DNA from 3 places in the Mesorhizobium sp. M3A.F.Ca.ET.175.01.1.1 genome. Region 1 is predicted to be linked to each of the others. Evidence: riboswitches for the same ligand, from Rfam matches in the RefSeq annotation. Region 1 holds a riboswitch; each other region holds the start of a gene.

The links. A riboswitch is a leader RNA that binds a small molecule or an ion and turns the genes downstream of it on or off. The one in region 1 is predicted to bind thiamine pyrophosphate.
Region 2: it holds a riboswitch for thiamine pyrophosphate, as region 1 does, so the genes downstream of both, thiC (phosphomethylpyrimidine synthase ThiC) here and thiC (phosphomethylpyrimidine synthase ThiC) in region 1, are expected to answer to the same signal.
Region 3: it holds a riboswitch for thiamine pyrophosphate, as region 1 does, so the genes downstream of both, thiC (phosphomethylpyrimidine synthase ThiC) here and thiC (phosphomethylpyrimidine synthase ThiC) in region 1, are expected to answer to the same signal.

The regions. Positions count from the first base shown of each region.
Region 1 is NZ_SRTP01000007.1:79,272-89,464, reverse strand. It holds gene EN818_RS17840 (ABC transporter ATP-binding protein) at 1-627, opposite strand, end outside; gene EN818_RS17835 (ABC transporter permease) at 643-1,431, opposite strand; gene EN818_RS17830 (ABC transporter permease) at 1,432-2,280, opposite strand; gene EN818_RS17825 (MFS transporter) at 2,992-4,245, shown strand; TPP riboswitch at 4,246-4,357, shown strand; gene thiC (phosphomethylpyrimidine synthase ThiC) at 4,470-6,290, shown strand; gene thiO (glycine oxidase ThiO) at 6,287-7,270, shown strand; gene thiS (sulfur carrier protein ThiS) at 7,254-7,451, shown strand; gene EN818_RS17805 (thiazole synthase) at 7,456-8,229, shown strand; gene EN818_RS17800 (thiamine phosphate synthase) at 8,226-8,831, shown strand; gene EN818_RS17795 (hydroxymethylpyrimidine/phosphomethylpyrimidine kinase) at 8,822-9,583, shown strand; gene EN818_RS17790 (MFS transporter) at 9,937-10,193, shown strand, end outside.
Region 2 is NZ_SRTP01000008.1:65,669-75,861, forward strand. It holds partial or broken gene EN818_RS33685 (SMC-Scp complex subunit ScpB) at 152-674, opposite strand; gene EN818_RS34460 (hypothetical protein) at 1,573-2,034, shown strand; gene EN818_RS19000 (hypothetical protein) at 2,697-2,924, shown strand; TPP riboswitch at 3,046-3,162, shown strand; gene thiC (phosphomethylpyrimidine synthase ThiC) at 3,266-5,101, shown strand; gene thiO (glycine oxidase ThiO) at 5,098-6,099, shown strand; gene thiS (sulfur carrier protein ThiS) at 6,068-6,265, shown strand; gene EN818_RS19020 (thiazole synthase) at 6,267-7,040, shown strand; gene EN818_RS19025 (thiamine phosphate synthase) at 7,037-7,642, shown strand; gene EN818_RS19030 (hydroxymethylpyrimidine/phosphomethylpyrimidine kinase) at 7,633-8,448, shown strand; gene EN818_RS19040 (DUF982 domain-containing protein) at 9,076-9,300, shown strand; gene EN818_RS19045 (Hsp20/alpha crystallin family protein) at 9,832-10,193, shown strand, end outside.
Region 3 is NZ_SRTP01000012.1:50,209-60,401, reverse strand. It holds gene EN818_RS23640 (NAD(P)-dependent oxidoreductase) at 1-447, opposite strand, end outside; gene EN818_RS23635 (hydroxymethylpyrimidine/phosphomethylpyrimidine kinase) at 802-1,572, opposite strand; gene EN818_RS23630 (thiamine phosphate synthase) at 1,542-2,147, opposite strand; gene EN818_RS23625 (thiazole synthase) at 2,144-2,917, opposite strand; gene thiS (sulfur carrier protein ThiS) at 2,922-3,119, opposite strand; gene thiO (glycine oxidase ThiO) at 3,103-4,086, opposite strand; gene thiC (phosphomethylpyrimidine synthase ThiC) at 4,083-5,903, opposite strand; TPP riboswitch at 6,017-6,128, opposite strand; gene EN818_RS23605 (NAD-dependent succinate-semialdehyde dehydrogenase) at 6,381-7,790, shown strand; gene EN818_RS23600 (beta-ketoacyl-ACP synthase III) at 7,804-8,787, opposite strand; gene EN818_RS23595 (adenosylmethionine--8-amino-7-oxononanoate transaminase) at 8,784-10,046, opposite strand; gene bioD (dethiobiotin synthase) at 10,043-10,193, opposite strand, start outside.

The DNA of each region.
Region 1 (10,193 bases):
CACGACACGGTCCGACAGGATCATTGCCTCATCCTGATCATGCGTGACGTAGACAAATGTCGCGCCTGTTTCAGCGTGGATTCGCTTCATTTCGCCAAGCATGTGCTGCCGGATCTTTAGATCCAGCGCGGCCAGCGGCTCATCGAGCAGCAGGACCTTGGGCCGATTAACCAGCGCTCGCGCGAGCGCTACGCGTTGGCTCTGGCCACCGCTGATCTGGTCGATGTAGCGGCTGGCAAAACTTTCCATTTGCACGATGCGCAGAATTTTCTGAACGCGGTCTTTGATCTCGTCCTTAGGCAGACCTCTCACCCTGAGGCCGAAGGCAACATTCTCGAAGACATCGAGATGGGGAAACAGCGCGTACCGCTGGAAAACCATGTTCACGGGCCTGGCTTCCGGCGGCATGCTCGCGACGTCTGCTCCGGCAATTCGCAAGGTGCCCGAAGACAGCGCCTCGAAGCCTGCAATGAGGCGCATCAATGTTGTTTTCCCGCAGCCGCTGGGCCCGAGAAGCGTCAGAATCTCTCCCTCGGCAATCGACAGGTTGATATCGCTGAGCGCGGTGAAGTTTCCGAAGACCTTCTTGCCGGCGGAGATCTCGATGATTGGAGGGGCGGTATTCATGGGTCAGTTAGTTCCTCAAGGTATCGTGCGGCCAGCAATGGAGGAATTGCGGCGAAGTTGGCCAATGGCCCAGGCCGCAATGAGAATGGCGATCGAAAATGCCAGCGCGAGCGTGGATACCGCGTTGATGAGCGGTGTGACGGTGCGGCGCATCATGGACCAGATGTACATTGGAAGGGTCGTCTCGGTGCCGGCAACGAAGGACGTCACCACAAACTCGTCGAAGGACACGGCAAAAGCCAGAATCGCTGAAGAGATCAGCGTTGGCGCCATCAGGGGCAAGGTCACCCTCGCGAAGGTCTGCAGGCTACTTGCGCCGAGATCCCGCGCGGCCTCCTCGAGGGAAGGATCGAAGAGGCTGAGTCGCGCCCTCATCGCCACCACGAGAATTGGAATAGCGATGACCACGTGCGAGATGACAATCGTAGCGGTGGATAGCTGGATACCTGCCTGCGCGAATAGCACCAGCAGAGACACGCCCACGAACAGGCCTGGAAGGGCAATCGGCGTTATCGTGAAAGCTTCGATCAGGAAGCGCCCAGCTTGACCGAAACGCAACCATGCAAGTGACGTGGATGCGCCAAGCAAAAGGGTGATCAAGGCTGTCAGGGCCGCGACGGTCAGGCTCTTGAGGACTGCCTCGATAAGCAGCTGATTGCCAAAGAGGTCATGGTACCAGCGAAGGCTGAACCCCGCGAATGGGAACGACAACGCAGGTGAGGCATGGAAACTGAAAAGAACGATGATGACCAGCGGCGCCAATAGAAAGGCGAGGATGATCCAAACGACAAGCCGCAGAAGCATCTACGCCTCCTCCAACACTACAGCGCCGCGTCGCTTGGCAATCATCCCCGTGGCTCGCCCGATCGTCATGACCGCGACGTAGAGAGTGGCGGAGACCGCAAACATGATAAAAGCCTGGGCAGCGCCAAGCGGCCAATTTCCGGTCTTGCGGAACTGATCCGCAATTAAGAGTCCTGTCGTCTGTCCGGACGATCCGCCAAGCATCTGTGGGGTTACATAGTCGCCTGCCACCAGGATGAATGTCAGCATAAAGGCGCCGACAAGCCCGTTTGCCGCATTTGGGGCGATGACGCGGAAGAAGGCCCCCAGCGCCGAGGTGCCAAGATCTCGCGATGCATCGACGAGGTCGCGCTTGATCTCGCTCAGCGCTGAAACCACCAGGAGAATGCAAAACGGCAGGTAGATATGCGTCAGTGTGATGGTGACGGCGAAAGAGTTGAAAATGAAAGCCGTTACAGGCTCGTGGATGATTCCCATCTCGAGAAGCACGGTATTCAACAGGCCGTTGGTGCCGAGCAATGTGCGCCAAGCGTAGATGCGAACCAGGTAGCTTGAAAACCAAGTGATCAAAATCAGATAAAGGATAATTTGGGAACGGCTCACATATACCAGATAGTAACCCACCGGGATGGCTAGCAGGACTGATATGGTGGCGGTAATCAACCCGATCCGAATTGCGTTTAAAGTCACCTTCCAAAAGACGGCTGACGTCAGAGAATCCAAGTAGTTGGAAAATTGGAAATCGGGAACGATCCGGTATGCCTCGGACGACCAAAAGCTATATATGAAAAGCCCAATTGCAGGAGCTACAAAGAAGACAAACATATATAACGCAGCTGGCGTTGCCAATATGCTTCCCAAACGAGTCTGGTGATTTACCAATTTCTCACCCAATTCATTTGCTAATGTTCTACATGTATCCGATTCGACGGCTCTGACGATCTTCTAAAGTACTTGACGGTTTGAGCAGACGGCGCTCATTGTTCCCACTGGCAGCGGCTGGTCGCGCCTTTTTATTGGGTGGTTTAGTCTCTGCTCCTTATTTCAGCAATTTCGCATGACGACCATTTGTGACGCGATGATGCGCACAGCTAGCGAAATACTGCTTCGAGAGGAAATCCGGGCAACATAACCCGGCCGGAGTCGTTCCCTGGAGATGCGCTAGATGGCCACCTTCGTGGAGATCGAGTTCGTACCGCCAACAGATGAGCCTGGCCTTTCGCCAACCCTGGCGCGCCCAAGTCGTCACGCGGGTCACAATCTGTCGGAACACGAGTCCCGGCTCCCCATGCAATCGTCGTACCAGCCAGCCCAATGGAGTAGCTCTGCCTTGCGCGTTGGCTCCAGCACAAACTAAAGGCGTTCAAGTCTTGCGTCGCTTTGCGTCGGCGATCGGTGGACTGCGAAATTGTTCGGAACGACCGAATACCTACCTTGTGACATCGGGACGAAATCGGTGCACATCGAGACCGGCTTAGTCAGCAGCGGCGGCGACGCCCCCTTCGCCCGCATACCCGCGGGAGCCGGACGACGATATAGCCAAGCCGGAGAGCTATGATAGTGAACGATTTTTCGACAATCCCGCTAGCCATCCAAAATAGCCGTTTGTTTTGCAGCCTCTTCTTTTTGGGTGGCGGCCTCGGTATTGGAGCCTGGGCGTCCTCCCTTCCTGTTCTCAGCGTTCAGATGAATCTGGATAAGGGTCAGCTTGGACTGGTTTTAATTTGCTTCGCTCTCGGCGCGATCGCAATGATGACCAATGTCGGCCGCTTGGCGACGATTGTTCCAAGCAGTGTGCTCAGCCTACTGGGTTCGCTCACGTTCGGCGCCGCGCTGTTGGCTCTCCCTTATGCCGAGAGCGCCCATTGGCTGGCTGTGATTGTGTTTTTCGCCGGTGCCGGGTTTGGAACGCTCGACGTGTCGATGAACACTGACGCCGCAGCGTTGGAGCGTTTTTTGCACCGGCAGGTAATGTCGTCATTCCATGCCGTGTTCAGTTTTGGAAGCTTGGCCGGCGCTTTGGTCGTGGGTCAAATACTGTCGCGCGGCGGCGCTCTGAACCTCTGCCTCGGGGTGACGGGAATTGGTGTTGCAGTGATTGCTCCCGTCGCCTGGATTGGTTGGAACAAGTCAAGCTGGATCCACACCCCTCCCGCCCCTGTCGAGACGAAGGATGCTCAGCTCCAGGGCGTCTTCAAGACCCATCTCTACCTGCTTGGCGGTCTCGCATTTCTAGGAATGCTGGCCGAGGGCGGAATGATGGATTGGAGCGCCATCTACATCGTGACGCGATCCGGTGCAGCAGAGAGCACTGGAGCCTACGGCTTCGCTGCATTCGCGACGATGATGGCAATGGGACGCTTGTTCGGTGATGCCATCGCCAACCGAATCGGTCAGATGCGCACGTTGCGCTACTGCGCTGTGGTTTGCGCAGCTTCAGTGGTCGCAATAATCCTCATGGGCGGCAATCTTACCGTTGCTCTCGTGGCGCTAACGGTGTGTGGTCTCGGCCTTGCCAACATTGTGCCTACTCTTTTTGCGGCCGCTGGTCGTGTGAGCGGCACGTCCGTTGCTCGTGCCATGTCAACTGTGACGACGATGGGATATGCCGGACTGCTGCTGGGACCAGGATTGCTGGGGCTGATCGCTCAAATCTCCTCGCTCGCCGCCAGCTTCGGGGTCATCGCGCTGGCATTCGTCGCAATTTCTTTCTCGACGCGGTCCCTGACGCATACCAACGGCCACTTGCAGGGCTCATTTAAGGCGGCAAGCGCTGCAAGCGTTGACAGCGCGACCTCCCATCGTCCATCTTAAGCGCCTCACCAGGGGAGTCCCGGCAAGGGGCTGAGATACTGCTATTGCGCGCAGTGACCCGTTGAACCTGATCCAGTTCATACTGGCGTAGGGACGGTGCGAGGTTTCGCGGGTCGGCAATCCGGCTTCGGTATTCGGGCAGTGCCCGTCTTCCAGGCGAAGCGTCACTTCCTCCTCTTCGCGTGGACTGGGTCTCCGTTGCACTCGAGCAAGGAGGCTCACTCATGAATGCCCACACCCCGACCGTCACTGTCGGCGAATTGCCCGCTTCGAAGAAAGTCCACAAACCGGGCCAACTTCACCCGGGCCTGCGTGTCCCGATGCGAGAGATCTCGGTTCATCCGAGCGCCGGCGAACCGCCGGTCACGGTGTACGACTCGTCCGGTCCCTACACCGACGCGACGGGGAAGACCGAGATCGAGCGCGGCTTGCCGCGGTTGCGCGAGGCGTGGATCGAGGCACGCTGCGATGTCGAGCGCTACGAGGGCCGCACGATCAGGCCCGAGGACAACGGCTTCGTCTCGGCTGATCGCCTGACGCCGGAGTTCCCGGTGCGCAACAGGCCGTTGCGCGCCACTGGCGGCCGTGCCGTCACCCAGCTTGCCTACGCACGCGCCGGCATGATCACGCCGGAAATGGAGTTCGTCGCCATCCGCGAAAACCTCGGCCGCGAGCAGTTGCGTTCGAAACTTCAACGCGATGGCGAGAGCTTCGGCGCGGCGATCCCGGACTTCGTCACGCCGGAATTCGTGCGCGACGAGGTGGCGCGCGGCCGCGCCATCATCCCGTCCAACATCAACCATCCCGAGAGCGAGCCGATGATCATCGGCCGCAACTTCCTGGTCAAGATCAACGCCAATATCGGCAATTCGGCCGTCACCTCGTCGATGGCTGAAGAGGTCGAGAAGATGGTGTGGGCGATCCGCTGGGGCGCCGATACGGTGATGGACCTCTCGACCGGCCGCAACATCCACAACATCCGCGACTGGATCGTGCGCAACGCGCCGGTGCCGATCGGCACGGTGCCGCTCTACCAGGCACTGGAGAAGGTCGGCGGGATTGCCGAGGCGCTGACCTGGGAGGTCTATCGCGATACGCTGATCGAGCAGGCCGAGCAGGGCGTCGACTATTTCACGATCCACGCCGGCGTGCGGCTGCCCTACATTCCGCTCACCGTCGACCGCGTCACCGGCATCGTGTCGCGCGGCGGCTCGATCATGGCCAAGTGGTGCCTGCACCACCACAAGGAGAGCTTCCTCTACGAGCATTTCGAGGAGATCTGCGACATCTGCCGTACCTATGACGTGGCGTTCTCGCTCGGCGACGGTCTTCGCCCCGGCTCGATCGCCGATGCCAACGACCGAGCCCAGTTCGCCGAGCTGGAAACGCTTGGAGAGCTCACCAAGATCGCCTGGGCCAAGGACTGCCAGGTGATGATTGAAGGCCCCGGCCACGTGCCGATGCACAAGATCAAGGAAAACATGGACAAGCAGCTCGCAGTCTGTGGCGAAGCGCCGTTCTACACGCTGGGGCCGCTCACCACCGACATCGCGCCGGGCTACGACCACATCACATCCGGCATCGGTGCGGCGATGATCGGCTGGTTCGGAACGGCGATGCTTTGCTACGTCACGCCGAAGGAGCATCTCGGCCTGCCCGACCGCGACGACGTCAAGACCGGCGTCATCACCTACAAGATCGCCGCTCACGCCGCAGACCTCGCCAAGGGCCATCCGGCCGCCAAAGTCAGGGACGACGCGCTGTCTCGCGCGCGCTTCGAGTTCAGGTGGGAGGACCAGTTCAACCTGTCGCTCGATCCCGAGACGGCGCGCGCCTTCCACGACGAAACCCTGCCGAAGGAAGCACACAAGGTGGCGCATTTCTGCTCCATGTGCGGCCCCAAATTCTGCTCGATGCGGATCTCGCACGACATCCGCGCGGAAGCGCAGAAGGAAGGGCTCGCGGCCATGGCGGCGAAGTACCAGGACGGCGGCGATCTTTACATGCCCGTCGACCGCGCCCCGGAGCGCACGGACACGCCATGAAGGTGCTCATCCGCGGAGCGGGCGTTGCCGGGCTGACGCTCGCGCACGAACTGGCAACGCGCGGCACCGATGTGATAGTGGCCGAGAAGCGGATGGAGATCGCCGGCAATGCCTCCTGGCAAGCCGGCGGCATGCTCGCGCCCTGGTGCGAACGCGAGAGCGCCGAAGAGGCGGTGCTCACGCTCGGACGCGGCGCGGCCGACTGGTGGGACGCAGCATTGCCCGGCCATGTCTCGCGCAGGGGCACCCTGGTCGTGGCGCCTGCACGCGATGCCGGTGAGTTGGACCGGTTCGGCCGCCGCACATCCGGCTTCAGGCCGGTCGACGCCAATGAGATCGCTGCGCTGGAACCCGCCCTCGCCGGCCGGTTCCGGCGCGGCTTGTTCTTCGGCGAGGAGGCGCATCTCGACCCGCGCAAGGTCTTGCTTGCGCTTCGCGACAAGCTGATCGGCATGGGCGTTAGGCTCGAATTCGGCCGCAGCGCTGTCGCGACCGTACCGAACTACGAGATCGACTGCACCGGTATCGCCGACAGGCGGCCGGAGCTGCGCGGCGTCCGCGGCGAGATGCTCATTCTACGATCAGGCGATATCTCGCTTGCCCGGCCCGTTCGTCTGCTGCATCCGCGCATCCCGATCTACGTGGTGCCTCGCCCTGAAAACCTCTTCATGGTTGGCGCGACGATGATCGAAAGCGATGCCGCGGGCCCGATCACCGCGCGATCCACCATGGAGCTGCTCGGTGCCGCCTATGCCCTACATCCGGCCTTCGGCGAGGCTGAACTGGTCGAAACAGCCGCCGGGGTGCGTCCCGCCTTCGCCCACAACCTGCCACGGGTCGAGCGAGACGGAAAGCGTCTTCGCATAAATGGCCTTTACCGCCACGGCTTTCTGCTTTCGCCGGCGATGGCCCGACTGGCGGCTGACATGATCCTGGGAAACCGCGCACCAAAGGAGTTTTCTCTTGAAGCTCATCATTAACAACCAGAACCGTGATGTTGCGGCCGAGACGCTTGCCGCGCTTATGACCGAACTCGATTATGAGGGTGGCTGGCTCGCCACAGCCCTCAATGGCGAGGTTGTTCCGGCCAAGGAGCGCGACCGCTGCCGACTGACCGAAGGTGATCGCATCGAGATCCTGTCTCCGATGCAGGGAGGGTGATCCAATGCTTGAACTCTATGGACAAAAACTCTCGTCGCGCCTTCTGCTTGGCACCTCGCTTTACCCGTCGCCTGCCGTGATGGCCGAGGCCGTGAAGGCGTCGGGCACCGAGGTCGTAACTGTATCGCTGCGCCGCGAGAGCGCGGGCGGCAAATCAGGCGGCCAGTTCTGGTCGCTTATCCAGTCGCTTGGCGTTCGCGTCCTGCCCAACACCGCCGGCTGCCACTCGGTCAAGGAGGCGCTGACGACGGCCCGAATGGCACGTGAGGTGTTCGGCACGGACTGGATCAAGCTCGAGGTGATCGGCAACCACGATACACTGCAGCCGGATGTTTTCGGATTGGTGGAAGCCGCGAGGATCCTCAACGCCGAAGGCTTTGCGGTTTTCCCATACACGACCGATGATCTGGTTGTCGCCGAGCGGCTGCTCGACGCCGGCTGCGAGCTTTTGATGCCCTGGTGCGCACCGATCGGCTCGGCGCGTGGACCGCAGAACCCCGAGGCGTTGCGGAGCCTGCGCGGTCATTTCCCCGGCGTCTCGCTTATCATCGATGCCGGCATCGGCAGACCGTCGCATGCGCTGGCCGCGATGGAACTCGGCTACGACGCGGTGCTCCTCAACACAGCAGTCGCCAAGGCCGGCGATCCAATCGCCATGGCGGCAGCCTTCGGCAAGGCGGTCGAGGCTGGTCGCCAGGCCTATTGTGCCGGCCCGCTTGAGCCGCGTGACGTGGCCGTCCCCTCCACTCCGGTGATCGGGATGGCGGCATTCTCATGAAACTCGATCCGTTCTACCTGATCGTCGATTCCGCCGCCTGGGTCGAACGTCTTGTGCCGCTTGGCGTGAAGCTGGTGCAACTACGTATCAAAGACCTCGACGAAGCTTCGCTGCGCCGAGAGATCCGGGTGTCGAAGGGGATATGTGAAGGCCATGGCTGCCAGCTCATCGTCAATGACTACTGGCGTATCGCGATCGAAGAGGATTGCGATTTCGTCCATCTCGGCCAGGAAGACTTGGCCGAGGCCGATGTGGAAGCGATCCGCAGGGCGGGCTTGAAGCTCGGCCTAAGCACCCACGACGAGGCCGAACTCGAGACCGCGTTGCAAGCCAAGCCCGACTATGTCGCGCTTGGGCCGATCTATCCGACCATTCTCAAAGCAATGAAATGGGCCCCCCAAGGGCTGGACCGCATCACGCTGTGGAAGCAGCGCATCGGCAGGCTTCCGCTCGTGGCCATAGGCGGACTCACCGTCGAGCGGATTGCCGGTGTCTTCGCGCAAGGAGCCGCAAGCGCCGCCGTCGTGACCGACATAACCCGCAACGTTCATCCCGAGGCACGTACATTGGAATGGCTGGCGGCCACGGCCCCATGGCGATGACCCAACACGTGCTGATAGTCGCGGGCTCGGATTCCAGCGGGGGGGCCGGGATAGCCCGCGATGTCGACACCGTGTCCGCCTTTGGCCTCCGCAGCTGTCTCGCCGTCACGGCCGTTACCGCACAGACGCATTCTGCCGTCGAGCACATCGAGCATATGCCGCCGGACCTTATCGCCGCCCAGATGCGCACTGCCTTTGCCGCCAGCCGGGTCGCGGCCGTCAAGATCGGCATGCTGGGGACGGAGGCGGCAATCGAGGCAGTCTGCTCTGTACTGGCGGACAACCGCCCAGTCCCGATCGTCATCGACCCGGTGCTGGCCTCGACTTCGGGACGGCTGTTGTTGGAGGCGGACGCAATCGACGCGCTTCGTCGCGATCTGATGCCGGCCTGCCGCTTGGTCACGCCTAATCTCGCCGAATTGGCTGCGCTGACTCGCTCTGTGCTGGCGTTGGACGAAGAAGCCGCTTGCCAGCAGGGCAAGCGACTAGCCAGCAATGTTGGAACCATGGTGCTGGTCAAGGGCGGACATGCGCAGGGATCGCAAGCGGTTGACCTGCTTCTTCCACCAGACGGTCCGGCCATCCGGTTCGAAGCAGCGCGCCTGAAGCACAGGATGAGGGGTACCGGTTGCATGCTCTCCACCGCTGTCGCGGCCTTTCTTGCCCTCGGCTCTTCACTCGAAGAAAGCGTTCGTGGTGCAAAGCAATATGTTTTCGAACGGTTTGTTAGAGAGGGAGCTAAGTTGACGTAGTCCATCTGTCCCAGCCATCTGCCGTCCGCTCTCCATTGACCAAAGCTTTCGATCTGCTGTGCGCGGAGGCAAAGCGCACCACCGAGCGAACGGCCCAGATCTACCGCAGCCAGCATGCAAAGACCGGCGCGCTGATCATTTGCCCAAAGTAGGGGCGCACTTGTATCAGCACGGCCAGCTGCCCTGCCCGCGGCGACGACGGCTGAGCTGTTCGTCGAGAAGGATCGCCAAGCGCCTTCGAGTCGCGCGCTTCGCCATAATGAAAACCTTTACAAATCAGATTTATCCGCTGTAGGTGCGATTAGAAAGAGCCGTTACGACAGAGGTCGATCGAGCCTTTCGAACGATCGACGGTGTCGCTGATTGCGCGACACGTCACCGGAGACCAGACCTTGTTGGAAAGTCCGATACGCTCCTCGGGGCAGGCTGCCGTCGCGTCTCCAAATGCCAGCAGGAGCCGCACGGCGATCTTTTCGACATTCTTCGTACACGGCAGTGCCTTCGGCACATGGTCTTCGCTCATACCGACGGTCAAGGCCCGCCTTTCCATATCTGAAAGCCAATTCGGCTGGTCACTGTTCATGATTGTCGTCGGCTCGCTTTTGGCCAT
Region 2 (10,193 bases), on a different contig from region 1:
AGGCCGCATACCGCTGCCTGCTTGACGTCGCTGACCGTGTCCATGTCCGAAATTTGCCTACAAATTTCGGACGCCCTTGGGCGCGCTAGATTCGCTATGGAAAGCTGGAAGCACTCGCAAGCCCGGTGGCCACAGCGTCTGCAGCGCCAAGCTATTCCTCCGTATCCAAACCCGCATCCTCATGGCCACTAGCCAACTCTGGCATAATTTCACCAGCAAGCAGCTCATCTCTGCTCAGCAGCCCGGCATCCTCGAGCGCCTCGCAGTCCGGGAGATCGCGAAGCGTGTCGAGGCCGAACTCGAGCAGGACGCTTTTGTCGTCACATAGGTGTAGGGAGCGCCGGGCGTCGGACTGCGCGGGTTCGACGCGATCAGGCCGGTGCCGCAGATGGCCGATCAGGTCGCGACTGATTACTTCCCGAAAACCGACGACAATTCGGCGCGGGTAATCGGCTGGAAGTGCCGATGCACATCAGCATCAGCACGTCCGACCACGTCAGGTCCACGGCACGCCCGCTGCTTCCGCAGGCGCGGATGGCATCGGCATAGGCCGGCCGTGTCAGGTGCTTCCAGCCGCCGGCGACAGCGACGAGGTCATAGGGCCGTCCGCGCAGCTCTCGGATGTCGTCGATGAGAAGGTCACGGGCGAGCTCGCGGGAGAGACTGCACCGCAAGCGCGTCCCGCGCGCGCGAACTGCTCGATCAACTGATCTCAGACGACGACGAATCTCGTCCAGATTCCAAAAGCGGTGGCCGCAGCGGCGCTTTGCGGGCTCGCGTTACCACAGATCGCAGAACTGTGATCTCGCCTTGTGCCCGAGACCGCAATCTGGGCTCGCGACGAAGCATATCGCTTGCGATCATCAAAGGACGCGTCGACGCCGTCGGTTGCCTTTTCCACCGCCGCCTCACACATCGTGTTGGGGCTGAAGAGCTACCTGCAAATCCTCGCAACGGGCGCGGCCGCATCCTTGATTTTACAAATTGACACGTCTTGGTTTTTAGAAAATGCCACGTGCGATGATGGCGCCAAAAAAAAATGTCACGCGAGATGATCATGCCTGAGGTAAATGGTCCGCCAAAGTTGGGAAAGGTATACCGGTTGAATGGTGGATAGGTACGCCGGATAAAAAGGGCTTCGGGTTCCGGAAGACGAACTAATCGACGGATAGGCGCTGCTCGTGAGGGAAACTGCATGCGCATTACGGTTATGACCATCCAGGGATGTCGGATATGATCTTGAATAGTGACATTGCAGGCCAAAGAGCGGCCGAGAAGCTAGCAGAGGGCCTGAAATCGCAGGGCAAGCAGCAATACGAAGAAAGGTCGAGGGAACGCGAACGAGATGTGTCTCGTTAGGTCGCACGTTGCACCAGGGGTGCGTCGGAAGGCACTCCGCCGTGTCCTGAAGAGGTAGCCTGCACTTGAGAATAGCCACGGTGGTACCTTATTTTCGGCTGTGAAGCACACGAGACCCGCGACGTGAGACCCAGTTGCTCAATACCCAGTTGCTGGGTGAGCGTGCATGACTGCCAACGGAAGGTCTTGCACGCACCCTCGCGATCTTGAGCAATGGTCGCCATGACTTTCTTCTTGCAGGCTTTTGAGTGGCCCAGCCTGCAATCACCAGACCCCACCGACTCTAAAGAGCGTGGCAGACGGGATAGTCGAGGTTGCCCGGCACAATTACGCTCAAGGCTTGCGCCGCCCAGAGGACACGCTGAAAAGGCAGCATGGGCGCGCAAGCACGCCATTCACGAGAGGTTCGACATGAAGACTATGCAAGAAAAAGACATTCCGGCATTCGTGCAAGCAGTTGTGGAGGCCGGCTGCAACATTTGCGCGATTGGCAACTTGGGATATGTCTTTGGCGATGCTGATTTGACGCCGGCGCAACGGAGGTCCGTCGAGCCACAGCTGCGCAGGATTGCTGAGATCTACGGCGAACGCGATCATCTCATGGACGAGATAGCTGTATATCTGCGGTCGATCGGACGCCATGTCGAGGTTGAGCCGAAGACAGGTGTTTCCTGATGGCCGCGATCGATCGCGTTCCGTAGTCGCCATTTCTATTGGGTAACGAGCAGCCGTCTTCCAACCTCTGAAACAAAAAAGAGGTGACCCCCAAAGGCCGCTCTCGAGACCGCAAGTCTGAGCCGCTAACGCATTGCGATAACCAGGCTGTCCGAACTGGGCGTCGATGCCTTCCTCGACCAGGTCGCGGTAGGCGGCGATCTCATCTACCGCATGCATAGCCAAGCCAGAGAAGTTTTCGGCAGCGGAATTCTCGGTCGCTTCCCCTTTTATGACTAGAGGGTGCGGCCGATCCGGCCGCGACGATCTCGCAGGGATTGCCATATACGGCAACACGAACACCGGCGGATCAATACTCGGATAATGGCGGCCGGCTATGTAGCGATCGATCGCGCACCAACATATCAATGCAATAGCTTAGTTGCTTTCAAAGGCGGGTCTCTACGAACTGCAAGCAAGCTAAACGATTGCGTCAACTCTTCCTCGCAGAGCGAAAACTCCGCGCCCACGCGATTTCTCTGCTGGAACAGCGGCACATCCTCAGCGCCAGGACACGGCCGCCGCCGTCGGGTTTTACGAAGCCGGTGATTGCATAAGTTGCCCGCAAGATATCATTGGTATCGGGAACGCCGCCGATGCCGCATCCTGAATAGAGCGGCCGCTTGCACCTGCCAGCCCGACGACCAGATCATATCTGCAACTCCATCTACCTGGACGTGGTGCAAATCACCTCGCTGAAGCCGCAAATCGTCGCCTTCGACCAGGATAACCACATCCGTGACCGCCTGAGCTACTCGGTCGATCTCGACGCACATGGCCGATACAGTTTTTCCATCCTTCACGAAGCGAATGAGACTTTGGCCATTCCAGCCCTGGTCTACGGGGCGTGACTTGTCCCCGATGCATGCGCGAGCTCTCCGCTCGGCCGGCCGCCGGACGTCGCCACCGGCCGAAGGCGCCCGAAGGCGCCCGAAGGCGCTTGACAAAGCAGCACCGGCCCATTCAACTTGAGGCATTCACCAGGGGAGTCCCGGTAAGGGGCTGAGATACTGCTGGCTTTCGCGGCGCAGTGACCCGTTGAACCTGATCCAGTTCATACTGGCGTAGGGACGGTGCAAGCGCTTTGCGGGAGTTTACGCCCGAGGTCCTGCTGCAGCAGGTCTACAGAAGCGTCTTTTCATCCTTCCGGCACAGAACTGGGTCTCCAATGCATGAGCAAAGGAGCCTCACGATGAATGCCCTCACCCCCGCCGTGTCGACGGGACCACTGCCCGCCTCGCGGAAAATCCACAAGCCCGGCGTCCTCTACCCGCAGATCAGGGTGCCGATGCGCGAGATTTCCGTCCATCCGACGGCCGGCGAACCGCCCGTCACCGTCTACGATCCGTCCGGCCCCTACACCGATCCATCAGTCCAAACCAGCATCGAAAAAGGCCTTGCCCGGCTTCGCCACGAATGGGTCACGGCGCGTTGCGATGTCGAAGCCTATGACGGCCGCCACGTCCGGCCGGAAGACAATGGATTCGCCACCGGCGAGCGCCTGACACCGGAATTTCCGATACGCAATCGGCCGCTCAAGGCCAAGCAGGGCAAGGCGGTGACCCAACTTGCCTATGCGCGCGCCGGCATCATCACGCCAGAAATGGAGTTCGTAGCCATCCGCGAGAATCTCGGCCGCGAGGTGATGCGCGGCAAGCTGCAACGCGACGGCGAAGCCTTCGGCGCGGCGATCCCAGATTTCGTCACACCCGAATTCGTGCGCGACGAGGTGGCGCGCGGACGCGCAATCATTCCCGCCAACATCAATCATCCCGAGAGCGAACCGATGATCATCGGGCGAAATTTCCTGGTGAAGATCAACGCCAACATCGGTAACTCGGCTGTCACATCGTCGATGGCCGAAGAGGTCGAAAAGATGGTGTGGGCGATCCGCTGGGGCGCCGATACGGTGATGGACCTGTCGACCGGCCGCAACATCCACAACATCCGCGACTGGATCGTGCGCAATGCACCGGTGCCGATCGGCACGGTGCCGCTCTATCAGGCGCTCGAAAAGGTCGGCGGCATCGCCGAGGACCTCAACTGGGAGGTCTATCGCGACACGCTGATCGAGCAGGCCGAGCAAGGCGTCGACTATTTCACCATCCACGCCGGCGTGCGGCTGCACTACATACCGCTGACCGTCGACCGGGTCACGGGCATCGTCTCGCGCGGCGGCTCGATCATGGCCAAATGGTGCCTGCACCATCACCGGGAGAGCTTCCTCTACGAGCATTTCGAGGAGATCTGCGACATCGCCAGAGCCTATGACGTTTCCTTCTCGCTCGGCGACGGCCTTCGTCCCGGTTCAATCGCCGATGCGAACGACGCGGCGCAATTCGCCGAACTGGAAACACTTGGAGAACTCACCAAGATTGCCTGGGCAAAGGACTGCCAGGTGATGATCGAAGGCCCGGGCCATGTCCCCATGCACAAGATCAGGCAGAACATGGACAAGCAGCTCGCAGTGTGCGGTGAGGCGCCGTTCTACACGTTGGGGCCGCTGACGACCGACATCGCGCCGGGCTATGACCACATCACCTCAGGGATAGGTGCCGCCATGATAGGCTGGTTCGGCACCGCAATGCTTTGCTACGTCACGCCGAAAGAGCATCTCGGCCTTCCCGACCGCAACGACGTCAAGATTGGGGTGATCACTTACAAGATAGCCGCCCATGCAGCCGATCTGGCGAAGGGCCATCCGGCAGCGAAAACCAGGGATGATGCCCTTTCGCGCGCGCGCTTCGAGTTCCGCTGGGAGGACCAGTTCAACCTGTCGCTCGACCCCGAAACCGCACGGTCCTTCCACGACCAGACCTTGCCCAAGGAGGCGCACAAGCTGGCACATTTCTGTTCGATGTGCGGGCCGAAATTCTGCTCCATGCGCATTTCCCACGACATCCGTGCCGAGGCTCAGAAGGAAGGCATGGCGGCAATGGCGGCAAAATACCGGGAGGGCGGCGATCTCTACATGCCGGCGGACGAGACTGGCGTACCGGTCGTGCCGGAGGCTCCCAAACCATCATGAGGGTGCTCGTCAAAGGGGCCGGCGTTGCCGGCCTCACCGTCGCTTTCGAACTCGCCGCCCGCGGCGCGACGGTCACAGTCGCCGAGATGCGGCATGGCCTTGGCGGCAACGCGTCGTGGTTCGCCGGCGGCATGCTGGCGCCATGGTGCGAGCGCGAAAGCGCGGAGCAGCCGGTGCTGGATCTCGGACGCGACGCTGCCGACTGGTGGGATGCGGTGCTGTCGGGTCAGGTGACACGGGCCGGGACATTGGTCGTGGCCGCGCCGCGTGATGCCGGTGAGCTTGACCGGTTCGCCAGTCGCACGTCAGGGCATAGGCGCGTCGATGAAAACGAAATTGCGCTCCTGGAACCCGACCTCGCCGGCCGCTTCCGGCGTGGATTGCTCTTCCCCAACGAGGCTCACCTCGACCCACGCCAGGCGATGGCGGCACTTCATGACAACCTTGCGACCATGGGTGTCAAATTCCACTTCGGCTGCGACGCCCGGCCTGTTTCGGGTTTCGCCCGTCAGATAGACTGCATGGGAATGGCAGCGGCCGATGACAGGCTGCGCGGTGTTCGCGGCGAAATGCTGATCCTTCGCACGCCTGATGTCTCGCTGTCGCGGCCGGTCCGTTTGCTTCATCCACGCTTTCCGCTTTATGCCGTGCCGCGCACCGATCACCGTTTCATGATCGGAGCGACGATGATTGAAAGCCAGAGCGCCGGACCGGTGACGGCGCGTTCCATGATGGAGCTGCTGGGCGCCGCCCATGCCCTCCATCCGGCCTTTGGTGAGGCCGAGATCGTTGAAACCGGTGTGGGTGTCCGTCCGGCATTTCCCGACAATTTGCCACGCGTCGAAACAGACGGTGAGATCATCGCGATCAACGGTCTTTATCGTCACGGTTTTCTCCTCGCCCCCGCCATGGCGCGCCAGGCTGCCGGCCTGGTTTTCAGTCAAGACAGAACCAAGGAGCATGCTCATGAAACTGATGGTCAACGGCGAGGCGCGTGAGATTGCCGCCACCACGCTGGCCGAGTTGCTTGCCGCGCTCGACTATGAGGGCGATTGGCTCGCCACCGCCGTCAACGGCGACCTCGTGCACAAAGCCAACCGCACGGAGTTCCAGTTGAGCGACGGCGACCGGATCGAAATCCTCTCGCCCATGCAGGGCGGCTAGCATGTTGGAGCTTTATGGAACCGAGCTTTCGTCGCGCCTGCTTCTCGGCACCGCTCAATATCCTTCGCCGGCCATCCTTGCCGATGCAGTCAAGGCGTCGGGCACGTCGGTGGTGACCGTCTCGTTGCGGCGTGAGATGGCGGGCGGTAGAGCCGGCGAACAATTCTGGTCGTTGATCCGCTCGCTGGGCGCCAGAATCCTGCCCAATACCGCCGGCTGCCTCTCCGTCAAGGAAGCCGTCACCACCGCGAAAATGGCGCGCGAGGTCTTCGGCACCAACTGGATCAAGCTCGAAGTGATCGGCAATCACGACACGCTACAGCCGGATGTGTTCGGTCTGGTTGAAGCCGCCCGCATCCTGTGCGAGGACGGCTTTGCGGTATTCCCCTATACCACCGACGATCTCGTTGTCGCCGAGCGGCTGCTGGAAACGGGCTGCAAGGTCCTGATGCCGTGGTGCGCACCGATCGGTTCCGCCTTGGGACCGGTCAACATGACGGCGCTGCGCTCGATGCGCGGATATTTCCCTGGCGTCCCGCTGATTGTGGATGCGGGGCTCGGACGGCCGTCGCACGCGGCCACCGTCATGGAACTCGGCTTTGACGCCGTGCTCCTGAACACAGCGGTCGCCAAGGCGGCATATCCGGTCGGCATGGCGCGTGCTTTCGGTAAGGCGGTCGACGCCGGTCGTGAGGCGTTCAGTTCGGGAATGCTCGAACCGCGCGACGTCGCCGTGCCATCGACACCGATGGTCGGCAGGGCCGTTTTTTCATGAAGCTCGATCCCTTTTATCTGATCGTCGACAGCGCTGCCTGGATCGAACGGCTGGTCCCACTCGGAGTCCGGCTTCTGCAACTGCGCATCAAGACCGTGGATGAGGCTGGGTTGCGCGCGGAGATCCGCACCGCGAAGGCCTTGTGTGCTCGATACCAGTGCCAACTCATCGTCAACGACCACTGGCGCCTGGCAATCGAGGAAGGCTGCGACTTCATACATCTCGGCCAGGAGGATTTGCAGACCGCTGACCTCTTGGCGATACGGGCAGCCGGCGTAAGGCTCGGACTGAGCACACATGATCATCAGGAGCTGGAAACGGCGATGGCCGCCGAGCCTGACTACATAGCGCTTGGACCCATCTATCCGACCATCCTGAAGAAGATGAAATGGGCGCCGCAAGGGGTCGAACGGATCAGCGAATGGAAGCGCCAGGTCGCGCCGTTTCAATTGGTCGCCATTGGTGGCCTCAACCCTGAGCGGCTCGACGGTGTCTTTGCGGCTGGCGCGGACAGCGCGGCGGTGGTGACCGACATCACGCTCAACGACGACCCCGAGGCGCGCACGCGAGAATGGATCGAAAAGACGGACCAATGGCGCTGAGGCGAGAACCACATGTGCTTGTCGTCGGTGGATCGGACTCCAGTGGCGGTGCTGGAATTGCACGCGATATCGAGACGATCTCTGCCATTGGCGTGCGCACCTGTCTCGCCGTCACAGCGCTAACGGTGCAAACGCATGACGCCGTGATCGAAATCTATTATTCGCCACCTAGCCTGGTGGCCAATCAGATGTGCGCCGCGCTGCAGGCCAACGACGTGGCCACAATCAAGATCGGCATGCTGGCGACTGCCAAGATCATTGTTGCCGTTGCCGCAGTGCTGCGCAAATTTCCGCATGTCCCCGCAGTACTCGACCCTGTGCTGGCCTCCACCTCAGGCCGCGCACTTCTGCAAGCAGGCGCTATCGCTGCCATGAAGCGCGATCTTATGCCGCTTTGCTGCATTGTCACGCCCAACCTCCCTGAACTGGCGCTCCTTAGTGGCTCCGAACTGGCAGTGGATGAGGACGGAGCGCTCCAACAAGGAAAAAGACTGCTGGCCGCCGGCCCTCAAGCCCTGCTGATCAAGGGTGGGCATGCGTCGGGAACCCGGTCGACCGATATTCTGTTACGCTCCGGGCACGAACCCATCCGCTTCGATGCACCGCGCCTTGCCACATCGATGCGCGGGACAGGTTGCATGCTGGCCAGCGCGATTGCGGCGCATCTGGCGAAGCCGAAGCCGCTCGAAGACAGCGTGCGCGAAGGCAAGCTGTTTGTCTTGGAGAGGCTTCAGAAATGCCGGCTGAATAACCACAGCGTTCTGCGTCCAGCCAAGCAGACCCATTTTCCAGAATTTTTCCCGTAGCGAGACTAGAGAAGGGGCTACTGCTTCTCTATGCCATCCTCACAACGCGTTGAGTTTCTCACTGCCAATTATGCGACTTTCGAGGTGCAAATAGCGAATATCGAGTTCTTAGTGACAGAAACGACCGGAATTGGTTGCGTGGATCACCAGGTCGCTACCGATTGGGTCAGCGACTCAATAGAACGTCACATCTCTGTCCACACTCGAGCTTATTTGCCGCAAACGCGTCGAGCCCCGCGTCAATCGGTCTTATAATAGTATCCGGGGCAGCTCCAAAGCTGTGGCATCGGCTACCCGCCGGCCGTGGCGCTTGCTGTTCGAGCGTCGGACGCCGCCTGCCATTGAACATCTGATGGGCTATTGGGTGGCGGCGACACACTCATCCAGGTGCAACTGGCTTTTTCAACTCGGGAACCAGCAGAAGCCTTCGCTGCGTCGCAACATTTGGATTATGTCGTACAGCCCGATCTTCCAGAGAAAACAAGACCTAACGTTCGAAACCTGTCACGCAACCAACCACCGAATGAAAGATCCAGCGTGCGATCGCAGGGAGGTAAGAATAACCGGTCTGGCTTTCCTATCGCCGGTCCAGGTTAAGACCAACGACGTCGTCACGACATCAACACAGTGCGCGAAGCGCTCGTATTCCTGAATCAGTGGCCAAAAGCGCGTCGGGGACCGGTATTCAGTTGCGCGGTGAGAAGCAGCAACGCAGCGATCGCCGGACAGATGACACCCGAGCAGGCGCGGCAAGCATTGTGGGATTTGCCAGGATTGCCGGCGTGCTGGCCAAATCTGATTTCGTCGTTGGTGGCGACTGATTTAAAGCTGCAGGAAGATCACCGCCGGTAACGCGTTGGCCCGCTGCTCGCCAAGACGGAAAGAACGCCGCCTTGTGAGTTCCAATAATGGGCGATGCGGGAATTGCACATGTCTGTGCCCATCTGTCCGGCCGAAATGCAAATGGCGTCACTGGCGAAGGTCAGCGAACGCGGCACGCAGGGCTGGATTCTTTTGACTTGCGGCAAGCCGACATAGGTGCTGGCTTGATGTCTCGGTCACTGCGACGTGTCATGCCGATTCATTCGTCAGCTACCATGACGATGCGGCGCGTCGCCTGCGATCAGTTGATCGAACCGCGGTGCAATTCGGGACGCTTCGTCGATCCCGACAGTTGCGCAAAGGGAAGCCAAATCAGCGACTAGAGGCAACGTGGCTACGGATTCGAAGGGACCCCGCTGTTGCCGAAGAGGTGACTGGTGGAATGTCAAAGATCACCTCGTGAAAGGCCATTTGGGGCCACCTAATGATAAAGCCGGATGCCGCTATCGGGTCCTGGCACGGGAATGACGGTCCGGCCCTACGGTGGATCGAGTTCGGTTCATGTCGCTTCGCAAGGAGGATGTGTTCCGGCGTCTGCCCGAACCCCTCTTTCTCGCATTCTGCGAGGTTGCGCGATCGGGCCGCTCGGTCTCTGTGCTGATCGCCCCTCCTGTTGCCATCGATCGATTCCGCTTCCGGTGCGCACGCACGTGTCGCGCGTGGCAATCATGCAAGGTCGTGAATCATAGGAGGATGTACATGCTTTTGTCGGATTTCGGCCGCATCGGGTTCGATCCGTTTGTGGAAATGCGGCGCATGCAACAGGAAGTAAACCAGCGTTTGGCCGGGCTGACCGCCAGCGCCGCTCAGGAGTTTCCGCCGATCAATCTTTGGACTGGCGAGGACAGCGTGGCGGTGGCCGC
Region 3 (10,193 bases), on a different contig from region 1:
GGCTTCCGGTTTCGTGGTGTCCACGTAGACGCGCTGGTTTGCGTTGTTGGGGTTCATCAGGTGCATGACCGCGACGGTAAAGCCGCTGTGCCCGCCACCGAGACCGACGGCCATCAAATTCTGTTTGGGGAATTCGAAGTACTGATGGATCGAGCCCATCATGTCGGTCAGGATCTTGTCGGCGGGATAGCCCCTATGCATGCTGCGCGCGATCTCGGCCGTCGTGAATGGACCGAGGTCGTTGCCCTTGTCGTCGAGCTTGCGGTAGTTGGCCTCCAGCCAGGCATCGAATTCGACGCGCCGCAGTCTTCCAGCGACCTCGTCAATCGTCGCGTCCGTGATGGGGCCTACGCCGAAGAAGGGATTCGATGGCGCCTTTGGCGGACCTGAGCGAGTAATGGTGTTCTCGCGGGCAAGTTGTTCCTTCATCTCAGCAATAGTCACCATGCGGGAGTTGTCCTCTCTGTGAGATCCTGTTTGTGCCCGTGAATGCTCGACTGGTGCGGGATATTCTCGTGCAAGCCGCGCGCCAAATCTCTGGCCCTAGGCGACTCTGGGGTCCCCGTCCGGCGGCGCATCGTAGATATCCGTTGAGCCGTCGCTGTGATGCTTGCGACAATCACACCACCAATTGAGACATCGGGTCAGATTCATTCGCAGTGCGGGCAGGACGATCTGGCTGATTGTTGGAGAGCATGGCACGGCGCAGATCTTAGCAAGCCGGACAACCATAAATTGCATCTGCCGGCGGAGAGGCGCGATCTCATCTCTTCGCCTAATTCCGCGCCTTTGTCGGCCCGATCACGCGGATCGGACCAGGGCGTCCAGGACAAATTGCTTTGCGCCGCGCACGCTCTTTTCCAGGTCGGCCCCGAGGGCAAGAGCGGCGGCGATGGCGCTGGACAGCATGCAGCCTGTTCCGCGCATCTCGGAATGCAAGCGGAGCGCTACGAACCGAACGGCGGGACGGTTCGGCTGCAGCAGGATGTCGACCGATTGGCTCGACTGCGCGTGTCCGCCTTTGACAAGCACGGCCGTTCCTATGGTCCTTGAAAGTTCCTCGCCTTGGAGAGAGGCGCTTTCTTCATCCGGCGCCGGCGCCGATCCGGTCAGCTCTGCCAATTCGAGCAAATTGGGCGTGACGAGCCGGCAGACCGGCATCAGATCGCGGCGCAATGCGCCGATTGCATCGTCCTCCAGCAGCAGCCGGCCCGACGTTGAGGCCAGCACTGGGTCGAGCACTACGGACGCTTGGCGATTGCTCGCCAGGACGGAGCCGACCGCCTCGATCGCCGCTGCCGTGCCCAGCATGCCGATCTTGACCGCCGCGACTTGGTTGGCGGCAAAGGCGGCCTTCATCTGGGCGACGACAAGCTCCGGCGGCATCTGCTCGATGCGCTCGACCGCCGCGTGAGTCTGGACGGTCACGGCCGTGACGGCGAGGCAGCTGCGCAGCCCGTGCGCGGCCACGGTTTCGATGTCGCGGGCTATTCCGGCGCCGCCGCTCGAATCCGAGCCGGCGACGATCAGGACATGCGGCGTCATCGCCATGGCGCCGTCGCCGCCAGCCATTCCAATGCGCGCACCTCGGGCTCGGCGTTGCGGGTGATGTCGGTCACCACCGCGGCGCTCTGAGCGCCCTGCGCGAAGACACCGGCAATGCGCTCGACGGTGAGCCCTCCAATGGCCACCAGCGGGGTGTTGCCGACGCGCTGCTTCCAGACGGCGATGCGGTCCAGCCCCTGCGGAGCCCATTTCATCGCCTTGAGGACGGTGGGGTAGATCGGGCCGAGCGCGACATAGTCCGGCTCGGCTCGAAGCGCAGTCTCGAGCTCGGCGTCGTCATGCGTGCTGAGGCCGAGCCTCACGCCCGCCTTACGTATCGCCTTCATATCGGCTTCGAGCAGGTCTTCCTGGCCGAGATGGACGAAATCGCAATTCTCCTCGATCGCGAGGCGCCAGTAGTCGTTGACGATGAACTGGCAGCCATGACGGTCGCAGACCGCCTTCGAAGCATGGATCTCGCGGCGTAGCGAAGCTTCGTCCCGGTCCTTGATGCGCAGTTGCACCAGTTTCAAGCCGAGCGGCACCAGCCGTTCGATCCAGGCGGCGGAATCGACGATCAGGTAAAACGGATCGAGCCTCATGAGAACGCTGCCATGCCGATGACGGGGGTCGAGGGGACGGCCATGTCGCGCGGCTCGAGCAAACCGGCGCAATAGGCCTCGCGGCCGGCCTCGACCGCCTTGCCGAAGGCCGCTGCCATGGCGACGGGATCGCCTGCCTTGGCGACCGCCGTGTTGAGCAGCACCGCGTCGTAGCCGAGCTCCATCACGGCTGCGGCGTGCGATGGCCGGCCGATGCCGGCATCGACGATCAGCGGCACGCCGGGAAAATGCCCGCGCAGGCTTCGCAGCGCATCGGGGTTCTGCGGCCCGCGCGCGGAGCCGATCGGCGCGCACCAGGGCATCAACAGCCGGCAGCCGGCGTCGAGCAGGCGCTCGGCCACGATGAGGTCGTCGGTCGTGTAGGGAAAGACCTGGAAACCTTCCGCGGCAAGGATCCTGGCTGCTTCGACCAGCCCGAAGACGTCGGGCTGCAGCGTGTCGTGGTTGCCGATCACCTCGAGCTTGATCCAGTCCGTGCCGAACACCTCGCGCGCCATTCGCGCCGTCGTCACCGCTTCGCTCACCGAATGGCAGCCGGCGGTGTTGGGCAGGACGCGAACCCCCAGCGACTGGACCAGCGACCAGAACTGGCCGCCGGCTTTGCCGCCCGATGTTTCGCGGCGGAGCGACACGGTGACGATCTCCGTGGCGGACGCCTTGATCGCCTCGGCCATGATGGCAGGCGAGGGGTAGAGCGCGGTGCCAAGCAGAAGGCGGGACGAGAATTTATGTCCATAGAGGTCGAGCATTGGATCAGCCCCCCTTCATCGGCGAGAGGATTTCGATGCGATCGCCATCGCTGAGACGGCAGCGGTCGCGTTCCCTGGCAGGCACGACATCGCCGTTCCTCGCGGTGGCGAGCCAGCTGCCCTGGAAGTCAAGTTCGCTGAGCAGCGCGGCAAGCGTTTCGGCCGCGACTTCATGGGTTTGGCCGTTAACGATGAGCTTCAAGGGCAAACTCCTTTGCTGCCGGATTTCCCAGGATGAGGTCGGCTGCCTGTCGCGCCATGGCCGGCGCGAGCAGGAAGCCGTGGCGGTAGAGGCCGTTGATGCGAATGTGCCCCCCGTCGCGCTCGACGCGCGGCAGGTTGTCGGCGAATGCAGGACGCACGCCGACGCCTGTCTCGACCAGTTCGGCCTCGCCGAAGGCGGGATGCAGCGCGTAGGCGGCGCCGAGCAACTCCATGGTCGAGCGCACAGTGACCGGGCCATCGGCATCGCACTCGATCATCGTCGCGCCGACCATGAACAGGTTTTGCTCGCGCGGCACGACATAGACGGGGATGCGCGGATGCAGCAGCCGCACCGGGCGGGCCAGCGAGATCTCGCCCGTTCGCAGCATCAGCATCTCGCCGCGCACGCCACGCAGCTCCGGTCGCGGCTCGGCGATGCCGGTGCAGTCTACCTCGATATCCGAAGATGCAGGCGCCCGGCCGCGGCCGAACTCCAGCCGCGCGCCCATCCCGCGCAGCTTGTCGCTGAGGGAAAGCAGCGCCTTGCGCGGGTCGAGATGCGCTTCCTGAGCGAAGTACAACCCACGTCCGAACCGGCCTTGGAGGGCCGGTTCGAGAGCCGCGATCTCACCGGCGTCGAGCTGCCTGAAGCCGGATGTGCGGCGCCCGAACCGGTCCAACTCACGAGCGTCGCGGGCAGGAGCCAGCACCAGCGTGCCGCGGCGCGAGACATGGCCGGGCAAGGCCGCGTTCCACCAGTCGGCGGCGCGGCGCCCGAGCGTCAGCACCGCCTCTTCGGCGCTCTCGCGCTCGCACCAAGGCGCGAGCATGCCGCCTGCCTGCCAGGAGGCGTTGCCGGCGATCTCCATGCGCTTCTCGGTGACGGTCACCTCGGCGCCGCGCGTTGCCAGCTCGTGCGCGAGCGTCAACCCGGCAACGCCTGCGCCGCGAATGAGCACCTTCATGGCCGGCCGGTGCTCTCCGATGCGTTGTCGAGCGGTATGTAGAGATCGCCGCCGTCCCGGTACTTCGCCGCCATGGCCGCGAGCCCTTCCTTCTGCGCTTCCGCGCGAATGGCGTGCGAAATCCGCATCGAGCAGAATTTGGGGCCGCACATCGAGCAGAAATGCGCCACCTTGTGCGCCTCCTTGGGGAGGGTTTCGTCGTGGAAGGCGCGCGCCGTCTCGGGATCGAGCGACAGATTGAACTGGTCCTCCCACCGGAACTCGAAACGCGCCCGCGACAGCGCGTCGTCCCTGATCTTGGCGGCCGGATGGCCCTTGGCGAGGTCGGCGGCATGCGCTGCGATCTTGTAGGTGATGACGCCGGTCTTGACGTCGTCGCGGTCGGGCAGGCCGAGATGCTCCTTCGGCGTGACGTAGCAGAGCATCGCCGTTCCGAACCAGCCGATCATCGCCGCGCCGATGCCCGATGTGATGTGATCATAGCCGGGCGCGATGTCGGTGGTGAGCGGTCCAAGCGTATAGAACGGCGCCTCGCCGCAGACCGCGAGCTGCTTGTCCATGTTCTCCTTGATCTTGTGCATGGGCACGTGGCCGGGGCCCTCGATCATCACCTGGCAGTCCTTGGCCCAGGCGATCTTGGTGAGTTCTCCCAGCGTTTCCAGTTCGGCGAATTGGGCCGCGTCGTTGGCGTCGGCGATCGAGCCGGGGCGAAGACCGTCGCCGAGCGAGAACGCCACGTCATAGGCGCGGGCGATGTCGCAGATGTCCTCGAAATGCTCGTAGAGGAAGCTCTCCTTGTGGTGATGCAGGCACCACTTGGCCATGATCGAGCCGCCGCGCGATACGATGCCGGTGACGCGGTCGACGGTGAGCGGAATGTAGGGCAGGCGCACGCCGGCATGGATCGTGAAATAGTCCACGCCCTGCTCGGCCTGCTCGATGAGGGTGTCGCGGAACACCTCCCAGGTCAGTTCCTCGGCGACCCCGCCGACCTTCTCCAGCGCCTGATAGATCGGCACCGTGCCGATCGGCACCGGCGAGTTGCGCACGATCCAGTCGCGGATGTTGTGGATGTTGCGGCCGGTCGAGAGGTCCATCACCGTATCGGCGCCCCAGCGGATCGCCCACACCATCTTCTCGACCTCCTCGGCCATCGACGAGGTGACGGCGGAGTTGCCGATATTGGCGTTGATCTTCACCAGGAAGTTGCGGCCGATGATCATCGGCTCGCTTTCGGGGTGGTTGACGTTGGATGGGATGATGGCGCGTCCGCGCGCCACCTCGTCGCGCACGAATTCCGGCGTGACGAAATCCGGGATCGCGGCGCCGAAGCTCTCGCCGTCGCGGTGAAGTCTCGAACGCAACTGCTCGCGGCCGAGATTTTCGCGGATGGCGACGAATTCCATTTCCGGCGTGATGATGCCGGCGCGCGCATAGGCGAGCTGGGTGACGGCGCGGCCGCCGACGGCGCGGAACGGCCTGTTGCGCACCGGGAACTCCGGTGTCAGGCGATCGGCGGAGACGAAGCCGTTGTCCTCGGGCTTGATCGTGCGCCCTTCATAGCGCTCGACGTCGCCGCGAGCCTCGATCCATGTCTCGCGCAACCGCGGCAGGCCGCGCTCGATATCGGTTTTCACCGCGGCATCGGTATAGGGACCGGACGAGTCGTAGACCGTGACCGGCGGCTCGCCGGCGCTTGGGTGGACCGAGATCTCGCGCATCGGCACCTGCAGTTCCGGATGAAGCTGGCCCGGTTTGTGGACCTTCTTGGAAGCGGGCAGTTCGCCGACGGTGACGGTCGGAGTGTGGGCATTCATGAGTGAGCCTCCTTGCTCAGAGTGCAACGGAGACCCAGTTCACGCGATGAGGAGGAAGTGACGCTTCGCTTAGGATGCGGGCATTGCCCGAATGCCGAAGCCGGATTGCCGACCCGCGAAGCCTCGCACCGTCCCTACGCCAGTATGAACTGGATCAGGTTCAACGGGTCACTGCGCGCGATAGCAGTATCTCAGCCCCTTGCCGGGACTCCCCTGGTGAGGTGCGCAGGTTGGACGATGCGACGCTGCCCTGTCAACTTAAGTGCGTCCTGTTTCGACAATCGGCTGCCGGCCAGGTTCGACAAAAATGGTGACGCTGGGATAAATGCCGGGTGTCGCGCTGCGGCTATGTTGCGTCCAGCGATGTTCCAAGGACGAGACGTCGCCTTTATCCTAAGGAGCTTTTCCGTGTCGGGCATAAAGAGTTCGCTGCTTCGCCATCTCAAACAACCGGGTCTGTTCGCGACACTGGATCGCATGGCATCCGGGGGCGAGCAGGGGGATCGGAGCGTGTTCAAGGTCTTCAACCCCTCGACCGGCGAATTGCTTGCCGAGCTTCCCGATATGGGCGTCGAGCAAACGAAGGCCGCGATCGACAGGGCCTATGTCGCGCAAGCCAGATGGGCAGCTCTCACCGCCCGGGACCGCAGCGACACATTGTGGCGCTGGCACCAACTGATTCTTGATCACACCGATGATCTCGCTGCGATCCTGACCGCCGAGATGGGTAAGCCGCTGCCCGAGGCAGTATCGGAAGTCTCGCACGCCGCCGCCTACTTGCAGTGGTATGCGGAAGAAGCCAATCGCATCTACGGCGAGACGATTTCTGCTCCTTCGACGGATCGGCGCATGCTGGTGATCAAGCAGCCGATCGGCGTCGTCGGCACCATCACCCCCTGGAACTTTCCTGCTTCCATGGTGGCGCGCAAGATTTCGCCGGCGCTGGCAGCCGGTTGCGCGATCGTGCTGAAACCGGCTGAGCAGACCCCGCTCGTCGCTGGCGCGATGTTCGCACTGGCGGCGGAGGCGGGTTTCCCCGACGGCGTCGTGAATTTGATCTATGCCTCGGAAGGTGCTGCGGTCGGGCGCGAACTCTGCACCAATCCAAAAGTGCGCAAGATCAGTTTCACGGGCTCCACCGAAGTCGGGCGGCTGCTGATGCGCCAGTGCTCGGATCAGGTCAAGAAAGTCAGCCTCGAACTGGGCGGGAACGCGCCGTTCATCGTCTTCGACGATGCCGATGTCGATGCTGCCGTCGATGGCGCGATCCAGGCAAAGTTTCGCAATGCCGGGCAGACCTGCGTTTCCGCCAATCGGCTCTATGTGCAATCGGGCGTGCACGACGAATTCGCCGAGAAATTTGCCGCACGGGTTCGCTCGCTCTCGGTTGGCGACGGCTTCAAACCGGGTGTCGCCATCGGACCGTTGATCGACACCCACGCGCTCCTCAAGATCGAGGCTCATATTGCCGACGCGATCGGGAAGGGCGGAGCGATCTGCTGCGGCGGAAGCCGGGCGGGTCCCGGCGGCACTTTTTTCGAGCCGACGGTTCTGACGGGCATCACCAGTGAAATGCTGCTCGCTCAGGAAGAGACCTTCGGGCCGCTTGCGCCGATCATCCGTTTCGAGGACCCCGATCAGGTGGTGCGCGAGGCCAATGATACGATCTACGGCCTCGCCGCCTATTTCTATGCCTCCAATCTCAAACGCGTCTGGCATGTGGCCGAGGCGCTCGAATACGGCATGATCGGCATCAACACCGGCCGGATGTCATCGGAAGCCGCTCCCTTTGGCGGCATGAAGCAATCGGGGATCGGTCGCGAAGGCTCGCGACACGGCTTGGAGGAGTACCTCGAGATGAAGTATCTCTGTATGGGTGGACTCTAGCTCCAGTCCAAAGCTAAGCGCCAACCACCAGTGCCCCGCCGATAAGCCCCGCGCCGGCCGCCGTCAGCAGCATCTTCTCGCCCGGTCGAATGGGATTGGCGCTGTGGGCGACGGATAGCGACAGGGGGATCGTTGCGGCCGACGAGTTGCCATAGTCGGCGATGGTCTTGACCATCCGCTCGTCCGCGATACCGAGCGACTTGCCGACGGCGTTGAAGATGCGGGCATTCGCCTGGTGCGGCACGAAGCGGGCGACGTCCGGCACCGAGACACCCGCCGCCGCCAGCGCCTCGAGCGAGCAAGTTCTCATCATCTCCACCGCCTTGGCGAAGACGTCGCGGCCGTTGCCGATGGTCATGCGGGTTTCGACGACGCCGATCTCGTCGGCGAACGGCCGGTTGCTGCCGCCGGCCGGGATGTGGATCAGGCCGTAAGCGGACCCATCCGAGGCAAAGGAAGAACCGAGTATGCCGTGGCTGGGATCGCCTGACGGGGCGAGCACCACCGCACCTGCGGCATCGGCGAACAGCACGGCGCTGGCGCGCTCGTCCGGATTGATCCGACGGCTCAAGATGTTGGCGGCGATGACGATGGCCGGCTTGTTGTGCAGGCGCACGAAGCCGTCGGCGAAGGTCATGGCGTAGATGAACCCGGCGCAGGCGCCCGCGAGGTCGACCCCGCCGGCTTTTTCGAGGCCGAGCCTGTGCGCCACCAGCGGCGCGCTGGGCGGTAAGAGATGATCCGGCGTCGAAGTCGCCAGCAGCAGCAGCCCGATCTCCTTGCGCTCGATGCCGGCCACCTCAAGCGCCATGTCGCCAGCCTCGGCTGCAAGCCCGGACAACGTGTCGCCGGGCTCAGCCCAGAAACGCGAGCGGATGCCGGTGCGCCCCTCGATCCAGCCTGCCTCCAGCCCGAGGCTTGCCTCGATCTCGGCATTGCCGACTTTTCGAGCCGGCACGTGATGGCCAAACCCGATGATGCGCGCCGTGCGATTCATCGCCGGTCGCCCGCAAGCCCGGCGGCCTCGTCTATTGCCGCGTAAAGCCGGTCGAGTTCGTCCGACGTCACGCAATAGGGCGGCAGCACGTAGATGACGTTGCCGAGCGGCCGCACCAGCAAGCCGCGCTCCAGGAAGAAGGCGCGCAGCCTGGGTCCGACCTCGGCCAGATAGCCGGCACTGCCGACACGCAGATCAAGCGCGGCGATGGTGCCGGTGGTGCGCACATTGTCGAAACGCGAATCCTGGCTGAACCGCGCTACCTTCTCCGCTTGCATCCGTGAGAGTGCGCCCACGCGCTCCGCCACAGGCTCGTCCTTCCAGATGCCGACGTTGGCGAGCGCTGCCGCGCAGGCGATCGGGTTCGCGGTGTAGGAACTCGAATGGAAGAAGGTCTTGGCCCGGTCCGCGGAAAAATGCGCGCGGAAGATCGCATCGGTGGCAAGCGTTGCCGCGAGCGGTAGCGAGCCGCCGGTCAGGCCCTTGGAGGTGCACAATATGTCGGGCGAAATCCCTGCCTGCTCGCAGGCGAACATGGTGCCGGTGCGGCCCCAGCCGGTCATCACTTCATCGGCGATGAAAAGCGTCCCGAAGCGCTGGGCAATGCGTTTGAGTTCGGCCAGCACCGACGCCGGATACATCAGCATGCCGCCGGCGCCGAGCACCAGCGGCTCGACGATCAGTGCAGCAACCTGGCGATCGCGCGCCAGTCGTTCGAAGGCGTCGAGCGTTTGCTGCTCCTGGCCGGCGGCGGGGAAGGGGATGGTATCGACCTCGAACAGCAGCGGCTCGTAGGCGGCGTTGAAGACGCCGCGCGCGCCGACGCTCATCGTGCCGATGGTGTCGCCGTGATAGCTGTGTTCCAGGACGACGATGCGCGAGCGCGGGAAGCCATTGTTGCGATGAAACCCCAGCGCCATCTTCAGCGCGACCTCGACACTGGTCGAGCCGCTGTCGGAATAGAAAACCCAGTCCAGGCCCGGCGGAGCCATGTCGACCAGCGCCGAAGCCAATCGCTCGGCCGGCTCATGGCTGAGGCCGGCGAAGATCACCTGGTCGAGCGTCTCGGTTGCGTTCCGAATCGCCTCCACGATCTTTGGATGGCGGTGGCCGTGGGTGATGACCCACCAGGACGAGATCGCATCGAGGATGCGCTTGCCCTCGCGCGTCTCGACATAGGCGCCCTCGGTGCGCGCGATGGTCGGCGGAACCGGCTCGGTGGCATGCTGGGTGAACGGATGCCAGACGGCGGAGCTCATGGTCGGACCTCCGTGAAGTCGGACACATGGAACGAGGACCGCATGGCCGCGGCAAGCGCCTCTGGCGTCAGCGGATCGAGCCGAGGCAGGCGGCCGAGCACCCGCACCTTGCCCATCTCGGCGATCGTCCTTTGCGTATCCGTCATC